Regions from separate parts of the Lactococcus sp. DD01 genome, predicted to be linked through region 2. Evidence: predicted binding sites of a transcription regulator. Region 2 holds the regulator's gene; each other region holds the start of a gene.

Region 1 (7,222 bases), on a different contig from region 2:
CGCAATAAATGGAAGGAGCATCCCTAAAAGAATCAAGACAACTGGTGTCAAAATGTTCGAAGTCAATTGGAACCACCAAGCCGAAGGGTCGGCAGCAAAATCTACTTTTGGTACCATACCAAGGACACATGCTACTAAAGTGAACAAGAAACACCAGATACCAGCAAACATCGCCAAGCGTTTTTGCTTGATAAATTTGTATTCAGAAGTAAAGTGTTTAATCGCACGATTAAGCATGATAAAGGCGAAGAATACCCACATGTAGCGCATTGGCATCACCACTGAGTTTAAGTTTGTCAGCCATTTGACCAATTCGTTCATGTTTCCTATTCCAAGCAAAGGCATCAAAATAACGATACTTACCAAAATTCCTGTCAATACGAAACCATTGATCAATGTTCCTTTGGCAGTCGTTTTACGTAGCCAAGCTGGAACAAATTGTGGATCTGCATCCGCAAGCAAAATACGCAATGGCGCATCTATTGAAAAGGCAAGCGCAGCAATTTGACCGATACCTTGTGTAAAGGCATAAACATACATCAGGCTATTGCCAATACCATAGTGTTCGCCAAGCATTTGAAAGGCAGCATAGGCACCATTGGCCATGAGGTCATCAGGCAAGTTACCACTTGTAAAGAGCATACCCATCGCAACTGAGCCAAGAACGGCACAGACACCGACCATTGCAGCAAGCATAAACATTGCTTTTGGAAACTCACGTGCAGGACTCTTCATTTGGTTGACATAAGGTGAAATTTTTTCTGCACCACCAACCGCAAAGACTAGCATAGAGATTGTTGTGAAGTAACTGAAGTCGAATTTAGGGATATACGTGTTGATATTTCCCATATCTGGCGTTGCGATTGCAAAGTCTTTTGCAATAAAAGGAACGCTGACAGCCATCACGATAAAGAGCAAGCTCATGACAAACATTGCTGTTCCTGCAAGTCCCCCAATAACTTTAAGCGTGTTTAAGCCTTTTGTTGCGAGCCAGAGGAAGAGAAGGAAAATAATCAATGAAATGATGGCAACCATCGGAACAGACATCAAACTTACAAGCTGTCCATCTCCACGACCAATCCAACCAAAGGCAATCAAAATAGCTTGAGGTTTTTGGGCCAGATAAGGGATATGCACAACCCAATATGTCCAGGCTGCATAGTAGGCAAGACGTTTTGTTGAAGTTTGTTCAACCCACGAACTTACGCCTCCTTTACTGTCTTTAAAAGTTGAGCCTAACTGCCCAACAATAAGTGCATAAGGTACAAAGTAAAGCGCCAAAATCAAAATCCATGAGGTAACAACTGTGATCCCTTGCTGGGCGAAGTTATTGACCACATTTCCCATGCCCCAAACCATGTTGAAGGCGATAAATGCGACGGTAAACCATCTAATTTTTTTAGTGTCCATATTACTCCTTAAAATTTTTTATCACTCTGCGGACAAGACAAAGTAATTTTTTACGCGCCTTTTACAAATGTAAAAAAGCGGTTGCATTAAAATTATAAAATAAAACTTAAACACTGTCAATATTATTCTTGAATTTTCACTAAAATTTTAAATTTGTCCCTGCTTTTTTATCTTTTCATAAAAAAAAATGAATCCTAAGATTCACTTTTTACTTTATTTTACAAACTTGCTCTTTGCATGATCTACAGCTTCACTGTCAATGCTCTCGCCATCTTCAAGAACACCTACAGAGCCATTCATATGTTTGACACGCGCTGATATTTCTTTATGACGGCCATGAACCATAGGGCGAGCTTGAGGGTTACCTAGGTACCCACATGTTCGTTTTACCACATCACATGTTTGTGGGTTAGCATTGTCACATTGGGGACATTTAAAGCCACGCTCAGTCGCAGTAAAGTCTCCTTCGAAACCACACTCATAACAATGGTCAATCGGTGCATTTGTTCCCAAATAGCCGATACGATCATAAGCAAAGTCCCAAACGGCTTCAAGTGCACGAGGATTTTGTTGAATCATTGGATATTCCGCATAGTGGATAAAACCTCCGTTGGCATAAACGGGATAATCTTTTTCAAATTCCAATTTTTCAAATGGAGTTGGATTTTTACGCACATCATAATGGAAGCTGTTCGTATAGTAATCTTTATCGGTGATATCCGCAACAGAACCAAATTTCTCCTTATCCATACGACAGAAACGGTCTGTCAGACTTTCACTTGGTGTAGAGTAAACAGAGAAATGATAACCGGTTTCTTTACTCCAGTCTTTACAATCTTGGTTCATACGTTTTACGATTTCCAAAGTAAAGTCTTTTGCTTCCTTGTTATTTTCCCACGTTGGTCCATAGAAACTTGTTGCAACTTCATAAAGGCCGATATAGCCAAGGGAAACTGTTGCACGTTCATTTTTATAAAGCTCATCGACTGAATCTTCAGCTTTCAAGCGACCCAAGGCCCCATTCATAAAGAGTATAGGGGCATTTTTGGGTTGGGCTTCTTTTGTACGGTTAACACGGAAAACCAAAGCATCCTTAGCAATGGCAATGCGTTCATTAAAAATTTCCCAGAACTTTTCTTTATCGCCTGCCGCTTCAAGTGCAATACGTGGAAGGTTTACCGTTACTACTCCGAGGTTATTACGGCCCGCAGTTACTTCATTGCCCTTTTCATCTTTCCAACCATGAAGGAAGCTACGGCATCCCATACTTGCTTTAAATGAACCTGTTAACTCGACAATCTTGTCATAAGACAAGATATCTGGATACATACGCTTTGTGGCACACTCTAGTGCCAAGTTTTTAATGTCATAGTTTGGCGTACCGACTTCAAGATTCAAACCACGCTTCAAGGTGAAAATTAATTTAGGGAAAATAGCTGTACGATGCTCTTTTCCTAAACCTCCGATACGGACTTTCAGGATAGCTTTTTGGATTTCACGTGCATACCAGTCTTCTCCTAAACCAAAACCAACTGTAACAAAAGGTGTTTGCCCATTTGAAGTAAAAAGCGTATTGATTTCATATTCCAAAGATTGCATCGCATCATAGATATCTTTTTTAGTTTTTGCTTGAGCATAGGCTTCGCGTTTTTCCGGTTGCTCAATCCACTCTTCCGCATCTTTTAAATGCTTCGCATAGTTTAATTTTGCATAAGGTGCTAAAATTTCATCAGCACGGTCAAATGAACAGCCGCCGTATTGTGAGCTAGCTACATTTGCAATAATTTGTGAAGCTTGAGCAGTTGCTGTTTGAATGGACTTAGGTGAATCTACTTGAGCATTCCCTAATTTAAAGCCATTTTCAAACATATTTTTAAAGTCAATCAAACAACAATTTGACATCGTTGTGAAGGGAGAATAATCTAAGTCATGATAATGAATTTCCCCTTTTTGGTGGGCATTCGCTACATGAGGAGGGAGCATCTTTAAACCAATGGCTTTAGAAACAGCACCTGCAGTTAAATCACGCTGTGTATTGAAAACATCGCTATCCTTGTTGGCATTCTCATTGACAACCGTTTGGTCCTTGTTGATCAATTTTTCGATGGTAAAGTTAATGTCTGTTGCCTTACTTCTTTCAAGATCACGTTGTGTGCGATAAGTTGTGTAAACTTCCGCCCACTTTGTTTCACCAAGTTCCATCAACAGATGTTCCACAATACTTTGAATTTCATAAATCTTAACATTATCCGTAAAACGTGTGAATATTTCGTGCACTACACGATCGCAGATTTCTGCTATACGCTCCTCTGAAGCCGGAGGTACTATTTCGTCCCCAGCTTTTTGCAACGCCTCAAAAATTTTGCTGCTGTCAAACTTTACGGAGCGACCATCACGCTTAATCACACTGATTTCTCGATCTGTTACAACAGTGCTTTCCTCAACCATTTTCATTGTTTCGTTCCCCCATTTTTTAATTCCTTGTGCTTCTATTCTATCAAATAAATTTTCCTTTTTCCACTATATCTAGTGTCATTTTTTATGAAAACAAAAGAAAGCACACTATATATAGTGTTGAGGCCAAAAATAAAAAAAGAGCTATTTTTGCTCTTTTTAGTCATTAATCACATTAATTTGACAAGATTTCATTGTTTCTAAAGCTGCACGATGACTTTCTGGAGTTACACCCGCACAACATGAGGCATCAACAGTAATTTTTACTTCTGGAGCAAATGACTTAATCAATAAAGCATTTGAAACCACACATATATCCGTACAGATACCAATGAGTTCCACTTGCTCCACATTCTCATTGCGGATATATTCTGCAAGCTCTACTGAACCAAAGATATTTTTTTCGAACACACGTTGAAAGCCAACTTGTGCTTCCTTACGTATTTCCCAACCCTGAGTACCTTTTTGACAGTGAATTACTGGCAAGTTTTGTCCTTCTTGAGTTGTTAGGTAATCTTCAAAGTGTGTATCTTGTGTAGCCAGTCGTTCACTTTCAGCGTAAGACACCAACTTCTCAATAACCCTTGGAACAATAGCTTGCGCTTCTTTTGTGCCCAAAGAACCATCTATAAAATCATTTTGAAAGTCAATCAATACCAGTAATTTTTTCATAAGCAAATTATAGCAAATTTACTTTAAAAAGCAAATACTGATAAAAAATAAGCTCTCCTTCCAGATCCAAAAGAAAAACTCCACACTCGGAGTTTTTTTCTATATTAACGATGGTACTTCTTGTCTAGATGGTTGTATACAGGAAGACCAATTAAAGTAAAGACAACACCAACCAAGGCTGGAACTTGGTTACTCATATAGTCTGAACTAATCAAGGTCATGACTAAGATGAAGACACCACCAATGATTGCAATAATTGGAATAACTGGATAAAGTGGTACTTTATATGGACGGACTAATTCTGGTTCGCGCTTACGTAAGATAAAGACCGTTATGAAAACCATAGTGTAGAAAATCCAAATTACAAAGACCAACATATTTGTTAAGAAGTCAAAAGCATCGCTTGAAAGCATTGTTACAACTAACATGATTGCTGCAATTGCAACTTGCAGAATACCTGAGTTTACGGGCACGCCGCTCGCTGAGAGCTTTTTAAACGTTCTCCAGAAAGGGAAAGATTTCTCTGTTGCCAAAGCGTATGATGCACGCATTCCTGTCATTGAATAACCATTAATTGTACCGTAAACAGAAATTAAGATACCAATTGTGACAAGTTTACCTCCCATACCACCAAAAATTGTATTGGCAACAATAGCAGGGAGATTCGGATCATTTTCCATCAAGGTTGGAATACCTAAAGTACGAATATAAGCTGCATTGATAAAGACATATACAAACATGATAGCAACAATACCAAGAATAATCGCACGAGGCAAATGTTTAGCAGGGTTTTTCATTTCACCGGCAATATTACCAGCATAAATCCAACCGTCATAGGCAAACATAGTTGCTAAAAGACCTGAACCAATTGCAGACGCCAAGGATAAGTTTTCTCCTGCTGTAATAGGAAGCAATTGGAAATCAACACCACCAGGACGAAGTAACCCAACAACAACAATCAAGGCAATCGGAATTAACTTAATCACTGTTGTAACGGACTGAAGGCCTCCCGCAGCTTTAGAACTAATGAAGTTAATTAAGGTAACTGTAATTGCTGCAATTACACCGACTATTGCAGTGTTAGCTGCGCTCACATTCATCCCAAACAAATTTAAAAATTGTGTACCAAATACAACAGAGAGTGCTGCAATATTTGCAGGGAAATAGATAATAGACTGTGCCCAACCTAAGAGAAATGACCAACGTTTACCAAAACCACGTTGAATATAGCGAATCATCCCACCTGTTTCAGGGATAGCAGCAGCAAGTTCTGCAGCAGTTAATCCCCCACAAATTGAAATGATACCACCAAGTATCCAAACCAATATGTGCAATCCTGGTTGGCCTGTGAGTTCCGCAACTCGTCCAGCCTTGAAGAATACACCTGCACCAATAACCGTACCCATTACTGTTGTAAGGGCAGGGAAGAAACCAAGCGTTCGCTTCATTTCATTTTTTTGTTCCATAAGAGCTCCTCTTTCAAAGATAAATTTTTGATAAGATTAATAATAACAATGCTGACTCCTAACATCAGCATTAGAGAGTAATCTTGTAACCGATTACTCTCTTATTTTAACATAATTTTAGATTTTGTGATGGGATGAACTTAGTTTTTAGCTTTTTAATTTTTCTGTAAGTTTTTCAAGCATTTCTTTCGTCATTGCATCTAAATCATATTTAGGATTGAAGCCCCATTCTTCTTTGGCACAAGTTGCATCGATAGAGTTTGGCCAGCTGTCTGCGATACCTTGACGGACTGGATCTACATCATAATCCATTGTAAAGTCTGGCATGAATTTTTTGATTGATGCAGCAATTTCTTCAGGCTCAAAACTCATCGCAGTAATATTAAAAGCATTACGGTTTACTAATTTGTCTGCAGGTGCATTCATCAAGTCAACAATGGCATCGATAGCATCAGGCATGTACATCATATCCATCTTTGTGCCTTCAGCGATAAAGCTTGAGTAATGACCATTTTTAATTGCCTCGTAGTAGATATCTACAGCATAGTCTGTCGTTCCTCCACCAGGCAATGTTTTATAAGAAATCAAACCTGGGAAACGTACACCACGTGTATCAACACCAAATTTAGTGTAGTAGTAATCACAAAGCAATTCCATAGAAACTTTAGTCACACCGTACATTGTATTTGGACGTTGAATAGTTACTTGAGGTGTGTTGTCCATTGGAGTGCTTGGTCCAAAGGCAGCAATAGATGATGGTGAGAAGTATTGGAGGTTAAGTTCACGCGCTGTTTCTAAGGCATTAACCAAGCCACCCATATTCAAATTCCAAGCAAATTGTGGTTTTGCTTCTGCAACAGCTGAAAGAAGTGAGGCCAAGTGGATAATTGTATCCACACCATTATCTTTAGCAATTGCCATCATTTTGTCACGGTCCATGACGTCCAAAATTTCAAAATGGCCGTCAGTCACAACTGGATTACCTTCAACTTCACGTACATCTGTTGCGATAACATTATCAACCCCAAGATCTTTCCGAAGACGTTCTGTTAATTCTGATCCGATTTGTCCGAGTGCGCCTGTGATGAGTACTTTTTTCATTATATTTTCTCCAATATATTTGTTGTATGCTTACTTGTAATAGAAAGTTTTTATTGCCCCAAGAAATTAAATCAAGCCGATCTCTTTACCTACTTTGGCAAAAACAGCAACAGCTTCAT
Region 2 (7,222 bases):
CTTATGGACGAAGCGTACAGCAGAAGGTGACATGTTAGCTGCTCAACCTTGGATTAATGGCCATACGTTGAAACCATATGAAATGAATGATTCACGTATTGGTGAAATTTTGCGGCATTTGCATCAAAGCGAAAAGCTTATTGAAGCCTGTAAAAAGTTAGATAACGAAGTCATGCTTCCAGCTGATCTTTTGGAGCAAGTACTGAGTAAAAGTTCAATCTTTGAAACCAATGGGTTTCTCTCAAATGTCGTTGTGGAACTCTCAGAAAATCTTCCAGAATTAAAGGAAGATGATATCACAGTTGTTCATGGTGATGTGAACCATAAAAACTGGTTGGTTGACGATGAAAGTGATAAAGTTTATCTCGTAGATTGGGATACAGTTCTTTTAAGTAGCCCTTTAGTGGATATAGCACATGTTCTAACACACTATATCAAACCAGAAAACTGGGAAGAGTGGCTCCATCAAGCAGGCTATAAAACAGCTAAAAATATAGAACATGAATTAATCTGGTATGGAAAACTTTCTTTCCTACGTCAGATTTCAGAATATATGGCAAGAGAGCAAATTAAGGAAACAGAGCAAGAAATTGCGCGTTTTCAAAATTTTTGCCGTTTATTTTAAAACTTAGAAAATAAAAATAGGAGGCTTGCCTTCTTATTTTTTCAAAAAATAGGAGAAAAAATGCGCGTAAGAAATCGTAAAGGCGCTGCGGAACACTTAGAAAGTAACGCACATGTTGTTGTAGAAAATCCAGCAGACTTTAAAGGACGTTGGGCAGAGCGTTTTGGAAATGATCATCCCATTCATATTGAAGTTGGATGTGGTAAGGGCGGTTTTATCACAGGCATGGCTGCTCAAAACCCAGAGATTAATTATATTGCGATTGATATGCAACTATCCGTCTTATCTCACGCTTTAGACAAGGCTTTGGAAGCCAACCTACCTAATGTACAAATGATGTTGGTTGATGGCGCAGCATTAACCGAATACTTCGAGGATGCTGAAGTTTCGCGTGTTTATCTGAACTTCAGTGATCCGTGGCCAAAAACACGTCATGAAAAACGCCGTTTGACTTATAAGTCATTTTTAGAAACTTATGAACAAATCTTGCCACCAGAAGGTGAAGTCCACTTTAAAACAGATAACCGTGGTCTATTTGAATATTCATTGGCAAGTATGAGTCAATATGGTATGATTTTAGAAAAAGTCTGGTTAGACTTGCACGCAGATGAAGAATTTGCCAAAGTCAATGTAATGACAGAGTATGAAGCAAAATTCTCAAGCAAGGGGCAAGTGATTTACCGTTTAGAAGCAAAATTCCCAAAGAGAGGTTAAGCTATGAGATGTCCAAAATGTCAATCTGAATCGTCACGAGTAGTAGATTCACGTCAAGCTGATAATATGATTCGTCGTCGACGTGAATGTGAAAATTGTGGAAACCGTTTCACAACTTTTGAGCGGATTGAAGAAATGCCACTTTTGGTCATAAAACGTGACGAAACCCGTGAAGTTTTTAATCGTGATAAAATTATTACTGGAATAGTGCGCAGTGCCCGTAAGCGACCAGTGACGAGTGAATCTATTGAAAAATTGGTTGATCGTGTCGAACAGAGAGTACGCCGCTTAGAGAAAAATGAAGTACGTACCGAAGTTATCGGCGAATTTGTTATGGAAGAATTAATGGATTTGGATGATATTACCTATGTTCGTTTTGCAAGTGTGTACCGTTCCTTCAAAGATGTGAGTGAAATCGAAGATTTACTTAAAAAGATTACGAAAAAAGACTAACGGTTCTATAAAAGAGAAATAAAAGGATGAACTATGAGACCAGGCGATTCATTTTCTATTCTAAATCGAGGAAAAATCAGCTTTGATGCTGATACTTTTTCGCTACTTTACTTGCCCATTATTGGGCGAGATGCTTTTGGGCTTTATCAACTCTTGCGCGTTTTTTCGACGGGCAAGATTTCTCATTTTTTTAGAGTATCTTGATTTTGGTCTCAATCCTTTTATTGAAGCTTTAGATAAACTTTCAGGGATTGGGCTCGTGCGGGTATTTGACCAACAACCGGGCTATCTTATGGAGGTAAAAAGTCCTTTAACTTTTGAAGAATTTTTAGCAGACGAATTTTATAAGCAATTGTTGATTTCACGTATTGGGGAAAATAAAGTTAAAGCTTTGGCAAAAAAACATGAACCGGATGCTTTGGAAATTACAAAAAAATTTCATGAAGTTTATGCTGTGAAATTTGAACCGACTCAGACAGTCGTTCAAGCAGAAAAATTTGACTTGAACTCTTTTAAGAGCATTATGGAAAACCAACATTTGACTTTTGCAAATGAAAATCAGGATATCTTGACTCTCTATGGTTTGGCGGAAAAATTTGATCTTAACTGGTATGAATTATTTAAAGCAGCTGAGCAAACTGCCAATGCTGATAAGACTTTAAATACAGCTAACTTAACAAGAATGCTTGCTGGGAAATCGGAACCTTTGCCTGCCTTATCGGAATTTCCTAAAGGTTTTCAAGATTTGATTGTTATTAGTAAAGAAGTTTCCCCGCGTGATTTTTTAAACAAGCTTAAACAACAAGCTGGTGGTTTTGCTTCGCAAGAAGAACTGAAGATTTTGAATAATTTAGACAAGCAAAATATTACTGATCAAGTACAAAATATTTTGATACACTATGTCTTGATTCAACAAGGGAATGCGAGTCTCAATGCTCGATTTGTCAATACTCTGGCAAATGATTGGCTGCGCCATAAAGTATACAATGCGGAAACCGCAGTGAAAAGAATACTGGAACGTCAGCAGCAAGCAGAACAAAAGCAAAAAAGTAATAAAAATTATAAAAACCCAGGTAAGCTGGTCAAAAAAGCGCCTCAATGGTCCAATGCCAGCTATGTAAACACGACCAGTGCAGAAGATATTGCCAAGTTCGAACAATATAAGGCTTCCCGCCGTAAGGATAAGAAGGAGAATTGAGCATGGAATCAATTGGAGAACTTTTGAGTAAGCGCCCAGATGTACGTGGAAATTTTGACAAGCTCGTTGCTGAAGTGATGAAAAATGAACAAGTTCAAGCTTTTATTTCTGAAAATCAAATGACTGAAGATGAAGTACAGCGTAGCTATTCAAAGTTTTATGAATTTGTTAAAGAGCGAAAAAAATTTGAAGAACATGAAAAAAGGGCAGCTGATGGCTATGAACCTGTCTTGATTATGAATCATGGTTACGCAGATGTTTCCTATCAAACCACAGCAGAATTAGCTCATCGTCAAGAAGTCAGCAATCAATTGCGTCGTGTTCAAATCATTGGTTTACCTAAAGAGATGAAGCAAATAGATTTTTATGCAGATGTCTTCACAGACAATCAAAATCAATTTGACTTGTTTCGGAAAATGGAAAACTTTATCGACAACTTTCCCCAAGAAAAAGGGATTTATATTTATGGTGACTTTGGCGTAGGTAAATCCTTTATTATGGCCGCAATGGCAAATGAGCTCTCGAAAAAAGGCATTTCTACCACTTTATTACACTATCCAACCTTTATTTCTGACCTTGATTTTGACAATGCGAAATATTGGGTCAACGAAATTAAAAAAGTTGAAGTCTTGGTCTTAGATGATATTGGTGCCGAACTCAATAATGCCTGGGTACGCGATAGTATTCTGCAAGTTATTTTACAGCATCGTATGCAAGAAAATCTTCCGACATTTTTCACATCAAATTTAAATATGACAGAGCTTGAGTTACATTTGGCTGAGACTAAAAAAGCAGATGAAATCTGGCCAGCAAAACGTGTCATGGAGCGTGTGAAGTATTTAGCGTCTGAAGTTCGTTTAGAAGGAGTAAATCGCCGACATGAATGAGACAATTGATCTGATGATGCAACATAGTTCAGTACGTAATTTTACGGATGAAAAAATTCCAGAACATGTATTAAAAACGATTGTTGATGCGGGACGTGCAGCACCAAACTGGAAAAACTTTCAATCTTATTCGGTGATTCTTGTGCAATCTCAGGAACAAAAAGATGCTATTTTTGCCCAACAGCCCCAAAAAGCAATTAAAAATTGTGCTGCTTTTTTGGTTTTTGTTGGAGATCTTAATCGAGCTAAAATAGCAGTCGAAATGAACGGTGGTGAGTTTCAACCAGAAGGTGTAGAATCGCTCCTTATTACTTCAGTCGATGCTGCAGTAGCTGGTCAAAATACATTACTTGCTGCTCAGTCTCTTGGTTATGGCGGTGTAATGGTCGGTTTAATTCGTGATCAAGCACGAGAAATTTCTGAGATATTAAACTTGCCTGATTACACTTATCCGATTTTTGCTGTGGCTCTTGGAAAACCTGCACGTGTAAATCCAGTAAAACCTAGATTACCTTATGAAGCTGTTGTATTTCCTGAGAAGTATATTCCACAAGATGAAGAAGTACTGCGCGCCTATGATAAAGTTCAAGATGATTATGCTGGTTCACGTCGTCTCAATTCCACATGGTCAAGTCGAATGGTTGATCAATGGGGAAAACCAGAGCTAAAAGCTTCAACAGAGAATCTTAAAGAAAAAGGACTTTTATGAAGAAAATTCTTTCACCAAAGCTTCCTACTGAGTTAGAAGTTGTCGATTTTACTGCCCTTGAAGATAATGAAGCCTACCAAGTAGAGTTGAAAAATCAAGAAATCTATTTAGAGGAACGACAACTTTTCAGTGGCTGTCGTCTACAAAATATCAATTTTGAGTTAGATGTGACTGCCGATTTAGAATTTACGGATTGTGTTTTTGAAAAGTGTGATTTTTCTAACCTTATCTTTTCTAAATTTGGCTTTTATCGTTGTATTTTTAAAGATTGTAAATTGCTAGGTACTGAATTTACCAATGCTTTTTTGCAGGATGTCCAATTTCAGGATTGTTTGCTTAATTACGTTAATTTTTCAAGTGCGCGCTTGAAGAACGTGCTCTTTGCAGACAGTATGATGAAAGAAAGTCTATTTATTGCTAGTCAATTTAAGCAGGTACGCTTTGAAGGGAACGACTTGGAGCTTACGAATTTCTGGGAAACTGCTTTATCCGGAATTGATTTTTCAAGTAACACCTTTGAGCGCCTTGACGTGAGTCCTGAACTGGCTAAAAACATTAAAGTTAATCTAAGTCAAGCAGCTTTCTTTGCCGCTTTACATGGAATTGAGATTGTCTAAGTCTTGGAAGATTCAAGACTTTTTATTTTAAAATAGCCTATCAGAATTGACCATTTAATTTAAAAACCGCTTTAGCTCAAAGCGGTTTTTAAATTAAAAAAATTTTTAAAGAAGAGTCCAATTACTAAAGAAAACGTTTTCTTGTTTTGGACCCAACAGCTTAATTTCGAAGCAAAAATTAGGCTATAATTTAATTGTGAGGAAAAAAGATGCTTAGTTATAACTTAGATATCCTACTATTTTCAGAAAGACGTTTCTGGAAACTCGATAAAATACTCGAAGTTACTGGACTCAAAAGCCCTGAATTTCAGAGACAACTTGTCGAATTAAATCAAATATTGCAAGATAAAAATCAAAGACCGCTAGAATTTACCAATAATGTATTAGCGATTCCTGAAAAACTAGAAAGTTTCGAAGAAATTCGCTTTAATATCGAAGAATATGAACTAACATTGAGTGAAGAGAAGCGTCAACTCCTGATTTATTTACTTTGCTTTTCTAAACGTTCAATATTAGCCATCAGTGATTTTCAGTCCCTTTTAAATGTAAGTCGAAATACTGTCTTATCTGATATTAAAAAGTTGCGTCAGCAGCTAGATAACGAAAACATACGTCTAGAATACTCACGCAAGTTAGGCTTTTACCTCCAAGGGGCATCGAAAGAATTACGTAAAACGACCTGGCGTTTCTTACAAGAACTCCATGAAGAGAGTGATTACTATGTTTTGTCGAAGCATCTCAATCTTAAAAAACCCCTCTTTATACACCAAGTAGAACAGCAAATCAGTCGCTTAATTGCTGAATTAAGTGTACAGGTTATCCATAGTCGGTATCTTCCGATGCTGATATACCTTGCTTTACTTCAATCACATCTTGGAGAAACAGATCTATTTCAGGAAGATGTACTGGAAGTTGAAGCATTACTGATTGGCATGAGTGATGGCAACTTTGAAAAGTCTGGTTTTGATTTTCTTTATCGTATTGGCTTTGAGATTATGGAAAATGTAATGAAACTTGCAGCGGTTCAGTTTGAAGATTTTACAAAAACCTTCGCTGCCTTACGTGCCCATCTGGTTCCTGCCTATTTTCGACTGAAATACCACTTCGAAATAGAGAATGTTCTTTTGGACAAAATAAAAACAGATTATTCCTCTCTGTTTGAATTAATGGACCTTGCTTTATCACCATTACACGAGGCTTGTGGAGAAATTTCCGAAGCGGAACGCGCCTACTTTGTCATTCTCTTTGGTGGAGAAATTTATAAAAAAAAGTATACACAAAGTTTTCGTGCTATTGTCTTATGTGTAAACGGTATAAGCTCAAGTTTAATTATGCGTAAACGATTGGAAAATATGTTTCCCAGCATGACTTTTATCCTGAGTACAGTCGTCTCTGATTTGGACAAAATTCCTGCTTTTTCTTATGATATTATCTTTTCGACAGTACCTGTGATGACTGATAAAAAACTCTATGTTATGTCAGCTTTTCCAGACAGTGAAGAAGAGACAAGACTTTACAATCGCTTAGCACAAGATTTTAATTTACCTGGCTTTTATAAACCAAATGCTAGAGCTATCTTACGTGCTATCGAACCTTACGTCGACATTAAAAGTAATGCGACCAAGAAGCAACTGACGCGGATTATTGACCGCAAGCTAAACAACAAAAAGACAGAAAGTGAGGCATTAGGTGTAATGCTTTCAGATTTATTAACTAAAGAAAAGATTCATTTTACAGATGAGAAACTTGACTGGCGGAGCGCAATTGAGCTTGCAGCTCAGCCATTATTGAATCAAGGAGAAATCGAACCCTCTTATATTTCAGCTATTATTAATCGTGTAGAGGAATTTGGCCCTTATATTGATTTAGGTATGGGCATTGCGTTGCCGCATGCGCGTCCTGAAGATGGGGTTAAAAAGCTCGGTATGTCATTTCTTAGATGTGAACAACCAGTATATCTTCAAGATGATCTCAAACATGAAATAAAGATTTTCATTGTCCTTGCAGCTATTGATAATG
Region 3 (7,222 bases), on a different contig from region 2:
TGGTAAAATATAGGGAGTGTTTCTCTGCAAACACATATGAATTATAATCAAGCTATCTGCCTTATTGAACCGCGATAAGGCAGGTATGAATAAAAGGAGACAAATGAACGTCATATCACTCGTTCTGCTTGTCTTGTTGATTGTATTGGTTATTGCCTTTATTTTTTATGCCCAAAATATTAAGAAAAACAAGCAAGATGCTGAGAGTCTTTTTATGCAGGCAGAAAACAAGGCAAATGAGATAACGGCAAATGCACAGCGTGATGCTGCTCTTGTAAGAAAAGAAGCGGAGATCCTGAGGGATGAAGCAGAAGCATTCAAGAAAGAAGCACGCTTTAACCTTCGTGAAGAAGAACAAAAGCAACGCCGTGAAATCGAAGATGAATTTAAGCAAGATCGTAAGGAGTTAAAAGAAACTGAACAACGCCTAAAACAACGTGAAGAAGTTCTAGACCGTAAGGATGATAAACTTACAAATAAAGAACGTAGCTTAGACTCTAAAGAGGAAGCGCTCTCTAAAAAAACTGATATACTCAATAAACGTGAGCAAGAACTTTTAGAAATTGAAGAAAAGAAACAAGAAGAATTAGAACGTATCGCTGCTTTAACAAAAGATGAAGCGAAAGAAATCATTCTTAGTGAAACCCGTGATGGTTTAACCAAAGAAATGGCACAGCTGATACGTTCAAGTGAAGAAAAAGCACATGCTGAAGCTGATAAACGTGCGAAAAACATTGTTTCACTTGCAATCCAACGTGTCTCTAGTGATTCGGTTGCTGAACAAACGGTATCAGTAGTTACTTTACCAGATGATGGCATGAAGGGACGGATTATCGGACGTGAAGGTCGGAATATCCGCACCTTTGAAGCCTTGACGGGTATTGACGTAATTATTGATGATACTCCAGAAGCTGTTGTATTATCTGGCTTTGATCCGATTAGACGTGAGATTGCACGAATGACCTTGGAGCAACTGGTTCAAGATGGTCGTATTCACCCTGCACGTATTGAGGAACTTGTTGAGAAAAATCGCAAAGCATTGGATCACAAGATGCGCGAGTATGGCGAACAAGCTGCCTTTGAAGTGGGAGCACATAACCTCCATCCAGATTTAATGAAAATCATGGGTCGCTTGCATTTCCGTACTTCTTATGGTCAAAATGTTCTTGACCATTCAGTTGAGGTGGCAAATGTTGCTGGAAACCTTGCTGGAGAGATGGGAGAAAATGTGAGTCTTGCAAAACGTGCCGGCTTCTTACATGATATCGGTAAAGCTCTGGATCATGAAGTTGAAGGTAGCCACGTCGAGATTGGTACAGAACTTGCACGTAAGTACAAGGAAAATCCAATCGTTATTAATACTATTGCGAGTCACCATGGAGATACTGAACCAAACAGTAATATTGCTACTTTGGTTGCTGCAGCTGATGCTTTAAGTGCAGCGCGTCCTGGGGCACGTCGTGAGTCGATTGAAAATTATATTAAACGACTGCGTGATTTGGAAAATATCTCAACAAGTTTTGACGGTGTTGAAAGTGCCTTTGCATTACAAGCAGGACGCGAAGTTCGTGTCATGGTTAAGCCAGAAAAGCTTACAGATGATCAAATCGTAATTCTTGCACGAGATGTGAAAAATCGTATTGAAGACGAGATGGATTATCCAGGAAATATTAAAGTTACAGTTATTCGTGAAACACGAGCTATTGACTATGCAAAATAAAAAGTACTCCCAGCAGTACTTTTTTATTTTGAAGAAGAATAAAAAAGTTATGTTACAATTGAGTTAATTAAAGTTACTTTGTGTTACGTAAAGTGGATATATAAGCCCAACTTTGCTAGAATAGATTGTAAACAATAAGTGAGGTTAAAAAGATGCCCGAACGTGGTTTATTAATTGTCTTTTCTGGTCCTTCGGGAGTAGGAAAAGGTACTGTCCGTGCGAAAATTTTTGAAAATGAAAATAACTTTGATTACTCTGTATCAATGACAACACGTGCACAACGCCCTGGTGAAGTAGATGGAAAAGATTATTATTTCCGCACACGTGAAGAGTTTGAAGAAATGATACGTAAAGGTGAGATGTTAGAGTATGCTGAATATGTCGGCAATTACTACGGTACACCTTTAACCTATGTCAATCAAACTTTAGATGAAGGTAAGGATGTATTTCTTGAAATCGAAGTGCAAGGAGCCTTGCAAGTTAAGGAGAAAGTACCAGATGGTGTATTTGTCTTCTTGACGCCCCCGGATTTGGAGGAGCTACGTGGTCGACTTGTTGGCCGTGGTACTGATAGTGCAGAAGTAATCAATAACCGGATGATGAAAGCAAAAGAAGAAATTCGCTTGATGAGTGAATACGACTATGCTGTTGTCAATGATAAGGTTGAACTTGCTGCAGAACGTGTCATCAAGATTATTGAGGCAGAACATTATCGTGTCGATCGTGTAATGGAGCGTTATGCACATATGATTGAGAAGTTAGACGAAGACGGTAAAAATTAAAAACAAGAGGCTTGAGATTTTAGCTGAAAGACGCTTAGGTTGTTTTAAATAAGAAGAACCCATTGGTGACTGAGATCCAATGAAACAGCGTACAGAAAAGAAAAGAGGAAACTGATATGATGTTAGAACCTTCAATTGACAAATTACTCCAACACGTGGATTCAAAATATTCACTCGTTGTTTTGGAAGCCAAACGTGCTCATGAATTGCGTGATGGCGAACGTCCTACAATGGAATTTAAATCTGTTAAACGTACATTACAAGCCTTGGAAGAAATCGCGGCAGGAACAGTAACGATTCACCCTTCGCCAGATGCTAAACGTGAAACATTGAAAGAAAAACGTGAATTAGAACGTCTTCAACAAAAAATGGCTGAAAAACTTATCCGCGAACAAATCGCGAAAGAAGAAGCCGAAGAAGAAGCAAAACAAAAAGGTAATCGTGCAGCTAAAGCAGCTGCAGCTGCAGCTGAATAAGAAATGGTACCAGCTTTCAAAGATTTATTTTATATAGAAAATCTTTGGAAGTTTTTCTTTATCCCAAATTCAGAGTTGACATTCGGTTAGCTCTTTTTGCTATAATTAAATTACTATATTTAGATACAGAAGAAGTAAGCAGAGGAGAAAAATGTTCAAAAAAACAGCACGAATTATTGTAGATGTTCCTCTGATGCAGACAGACAAACCGTTCTCCTATGCTATTCCTACAGAATTGCAAGAGATGATTGAGCCAGGAATGCGCGTTCATGTTCCCTTTGGTAAAGGCAATCGGCTGGTTCAAGGAATTATTATTGAAAGTGTAGATGAGGAAGAAGAGGGACTCAAAGAAATAGCGGAGCTGCTCGACTTAGAGCCTGTTTTGACAAAGGAACAACTCCGCTTGGCAGATGAAATGCGCCATACTGTCTTTTCTTACAAAATTTCTTGCCTTAAAGCCATGTTGCCTAATTTATTGAATTCAAGCTATGATAAGATTTTGACTAATCAAGAAGGCATTCAAACCAAATGGAGCGCGCTTAGTGAAAGTCAAAAAGTCCGAGCATTAAAAGATGTCAAGTCAGGAAAGTTATCCGTTAATTACTCTGCAAAGTCAAAAGAAAATAAGAAAACAGAAAAGTATTTAAAGGCTAATGCTAAATTGGCTACCTTTGAGATTGGCAAAGCGGCCAAAAAAAGAGCAGAATTGAAAGATTATCTTTTAAACCAAGAAGCAAGTGTGCGTCAAAAAGACTTACCATTTTCTTCGGCTATCATCAAGTATTTTATAGAAAATGAACTTGTTGAGGTGACTGAAAAAGAGATTTCAAGAACAGCGACTGTTTTTGAAGCTGTCGTTCCTGATAAAGCAAAAGTTTTGAATCATGAGCAGCAACTTGCCTTTGAGGCCATTGTTTCTTCTGCAGAAAAGCCCTTTTTACTGGAAGGAATTACAGGATCAGGAAAGACAGAAATTTATTTACAGGTTATTGAACATTTTTTGGAAAAGGGACAAACTGCAATTATGCTGGTGCCTGAGATTTCTCTAACACCACAAATGTCTAATCGTTTTATTGCGCGCTTTGGGGAAAAAGTTGCGATTATGCATTCGGGACTTTCGGACGGTGAAAAATATGACGAATGGCGTAAGATAAAGGAAGGACGAGCTCAGGTTGTTGTGGGGGCGCGTTCCGCTATCTTCGCACCTTTAGAAAATATTGGGGTTATTATTATTGATGAGGAGCATGAAACAAGCTACAAGCAAGATTCAAGCCCACGTTACCATGCCAGAGATATTGCCTTATTACGTGCACAATATCATCATGCACGGTTAGTTCTCGGTTCAGCGACCCCTAGTCTCGAAAGCCGAGCACGTGCTCAGCGAAATGTTTATCATTTATTGACACTCACACATCGAGCTAATGACCAAGCTTTCCTACCTGAAGTTCAAATCGTAGATATGCGTAATAACCTTAGTGATAAGTCGGCCAATTTCTCAGATATTTTACTACAAAAAATTCGCGAAAAAATTGAGCGAAATGAACAAGTAATCTTGATGCTTAACCGTCGGGGTTATAGTTCTTTTGTGATGTGTAGAGATTGTGGTTTTGTTGTTGAATGCCCGAACTGTGATATTTCTTTGACCCTTCATATGGATACAAAAACTTTGAATTGCCATTATTGTGGTCATCAAGAGGGGATTCCACAAACATGTCCGAGCTGTCAAAGTCGAAAAATACGGTATTATGGCTCAGGTACGCAGAAGGTTCAAGAAGAATTAGAAAAACTTCTACCAGAAATCCGCATTTTACGTATGGATGTAGATACAACAAAAACAAAAAATGCCCATGAGAAAATTTTAAAGAAATTTGGTCATCATGAGGCAGATGTACTTTTAGGAACACAAATGATTGCGAAGGGACTGGATTTTCCTAATGTGACACTGGTCGGTGTGATTAATGCGGACACTGGTTTAAATCTCCCCGATTTTCGGGCAAGTGAGCGCAGTTTTCAGCTGCTCATGCAAGTTGCAGGACGTGCTGGGCGTGCGGATAAAAAAGGTGAAGTTATCATCCAAACATTTAATCCAGGTCACTATGCGGTTAAACTTGTTGCTGATCAAGATTATGAAGCCTTCTACCGTCAAGAGATGTATTACAGGCAACAACTTTCTTATCCGCCCTATTATTTTACGGTTCAGATCTTAGTTAGTCATAAGGATGAGGATACAGTTGCAAAAAAAGCTTATGAGATAGCAAGCATAATTAAGGCCAGTTTATCAGAGAAGGCTAAAATATTAGGACCAACTCCAAAACCTATTGCACGAACACATAATCTTTATCATTATCAGATACTGGTGAAGTATCGTTTTGAGGAGCAACTGGAAGAAGTCTTAAATCAGGTCCTTGATTTAACACAAAAACGTGAAAATAAAGATGTTAGAGTTCTTATCGATAGTGAACCCCAAAGTTTTGTATAAAAATGACAAGCTACTTGTCGTTTTTTTTGTGGAACATTGTCTGAATTTTATCAGGTTTTCATTGCTTACATTTTTAAAGTTAGCACTATATGTTGTGTTGTGTTATAATTAAAAATGCCTTTAACCACTACATGTTGTGTTTGTGCGTTGGGGCGATTTTGAACAAAAAAAGTGTGTTCATGAGCTCAATGAACCTTTTCAAATAGTATTCTGGGAGTAAGAATACAAAAAGTTAGGAAGGAAAAAATGGCAGTGTTAGTATTAGCTGGAACAATTGGAGCTGGCAAAAGTTCACTTACAGAGATGTTAGCAGAAGAGCTGGGAACAGAGGCGTTCTATGAGAGTGTAGATGATAATGAGGTTTTGCCTCTCTTTTATCAAGATCCACAAAAATATGCCTTCTTGTTGCAAATCTATTTTTTAAATAAGAGATTTGACTCGATTAAAAGAGCACTTTCGCATAACAATAACGTGCTTGATCGTTCAATTTATGAGGACAGTTTGCTTTTTCACCTGAATGCAGATTTGGGACGAGCAACAGAGATTGAAGTAGAGGTTTATGATGCTTTACTGGAAAATATGTTAGAGGAAATCAATACGCTAACTTTTAAAAAGCGCCCTGATTTATTGATTCATGTAAGTGTATCTTTTGAAAAAATGTTGGAACGTATCCAAAAAAGAGGACGCGAATTTGAACAATTGGAATACGATAGTTCATTGTATGGCTATTATCAAGAGTTAAACAAGCGTTACGAAAAATGGTTTGAGGATTTTGATATTTGTCCTAAAATTCAGATTGACGGCGATAAGTATGATTTTGTTGAGGATGAAGAAGCAAAATTGTTTGTCCTTGAACAAATTAAAGATAAACTCGCAGAAATTGAGAAGGAGAACAACAAATGAATCTGACTGTTTTCTTATCAGCTCGTGATGGGAAAAATCCGACACATTTATTACGTAGCAAGAAACTCGGTGAAGCGATAACGCGTTGTGGACATACCTTAGTTTATGGAGGTTCCCAAGAAGGATGTATGGGTGCTGTATCAGATGCGGTGCTAGAGAATAAAGGACAAGTTATTGCTGTTTACCCGGATGGGGTTTTACCTTTAGAACCACCTCGCCAAAATGCAACAGAGCTCTATCTGGCCAAAAATATGGATGAACGCAAGCGCAAGTTGATTGATCTGGGAGAAGCATTTATTATTTTGCCTGGAGGATTTGGGACAATGGAAGAAGTTTTTCAACTCTTGACAGAAATGAGTATTGGGCAAACAGCAATTCGCCCAGTTATTTTCATTGATAAAGACTTTTATCTTCCTTTATTTAATATGATTCAACAACAAACTAAAGAAGAAATGTTATCTTTAGAAGTTTTAGAAGCCGTTCATCTTGTTGAAACAACCGAACAAGCCATTTGAACAGGCAGTAAAAGTATATCTTGCAGCACCCTTTTTCAGCGAGAGTCAAATTCAAAAAGTGAAAAAATTAGAAGCAGCACTTGCAAGTAATGAAACAGTAGCGTCTTATTTTAGTCCGATGCGTTGCCAACGTCCAGAAGGATTAGCAGAGGATATTGAGCCATTTACACCAGTGTGGGCAAAAGCTACGATGGAAAACGATGTTAAAGAAGTTGAAGCTGCTGATGTGATTGTTGCCATCTTAGACTATGATGGACAGGATACTGATTCGGGCACTGCATGGGAATTAGGCTATGCGATTGCGAAAGGCAAACCGACTTTCTTAGTACGTTTTGAGGAAGATGTAC

What was found. The regulator NrdR, encoded in region 2, represses ribonucleotide reductase genes. The targets are predictions, from matches to a motif close to ACACNATATATNGTGT.
Region 1: the regulator NrdR is predicted to act here: its motif matches at 3,970-3,985, upstream of nrdD (anaerobic ribonucleoside-triphosphate reductase).
Region 3: the regulator NrdR is predicted to act here: its motif matches at 5,582-5,597, upstream of LACDD01_RS08765 (deoxynucleoside kinase).

The regions. Positions count from the first base shown of each region.
Region 1 is NZ_KQ968940.1:17,880-25,101, reverse strand. Features, by position in the region: gene LACDD01_RS07935 (APC family permease) at 1-1,410, opposite strand, end outside; gene nrdD (anaerobic ribonucleoside-triphosphate reductase) at 1,624-3,864, opposite strand; gene LACDD01_RS07925 (cysteine hydrolase family protein) at 4,024-4,536, opposite strand; gene LACDD01_RS07920 (APC family permease) at 4,641-6,002, opposite strand; gene LACDD01_RS07915 (L-threonine 3-dehydrogenase) at 6,150-7,103, opposite strand; gene LACDD01_RS07910 (glycine C-acetyltransferase) at 7,170-7,222, opposite strand, start outside.
Region 2 is NZ_KQ968939.1:52,524-59,745, forward strand. Features, by position in the region: gene LACDD01_RS00245 (phosphotransferase family protein) at 1-625, shown strand, start outside; gene trmB (tRNA (guanosine(46)-N7)-methyltransferase TrmB) at 686-1,339, shown strand; gene nrdR (transcriptional regulator NrdR) at 1,343-1,792, shown strand; partial or broken gene LACDD01_RS00260 (DnaD domain protein) at 1,826-2,990, shown strand; gene dnaI (primosomal protein DnaI) at 2,993-3,877, shown strand; gene LACDD01_RS00270 (NADPH-dependent oxidoreductase) at 3,870-4,586, shown strand; gene LACDD01_RS00275 (pentapeptide repeat-containing protein) at 4,583-5,203, shown strand; gene LACDD01_RS00280 (BglG family transcription antiterminator) at 5,413-7,222, shown strand, end outside.
Region 3 is NZ_KQ968940.1:187,615-194,836, forward strand. Features, by position in the region: gene rny (ribonuclease Y) at 104-1,720, shown strand; gene gmk (guanylate kinase) at 1,873-2,502, shown strand; gene rpoZ (DNA-directed RNA polymerase subunit omega) at 2,619-2,978, shown strand; gene LACDD01_RS08760 (primosomal protein N') at 3,130-5,457, shown strand; gene LACDD01_RS08765 (deoxynucleoside kinase) at 5,704-6,360, shown strand; gene LACDD01_RS08770 (LOG family protein) at 6,357-6,875, shown strand; gene LACDD01_RS08775 (nucleoside 2-deoxyribosyltransferase) at 6,850-7,222, shown strand, end outside.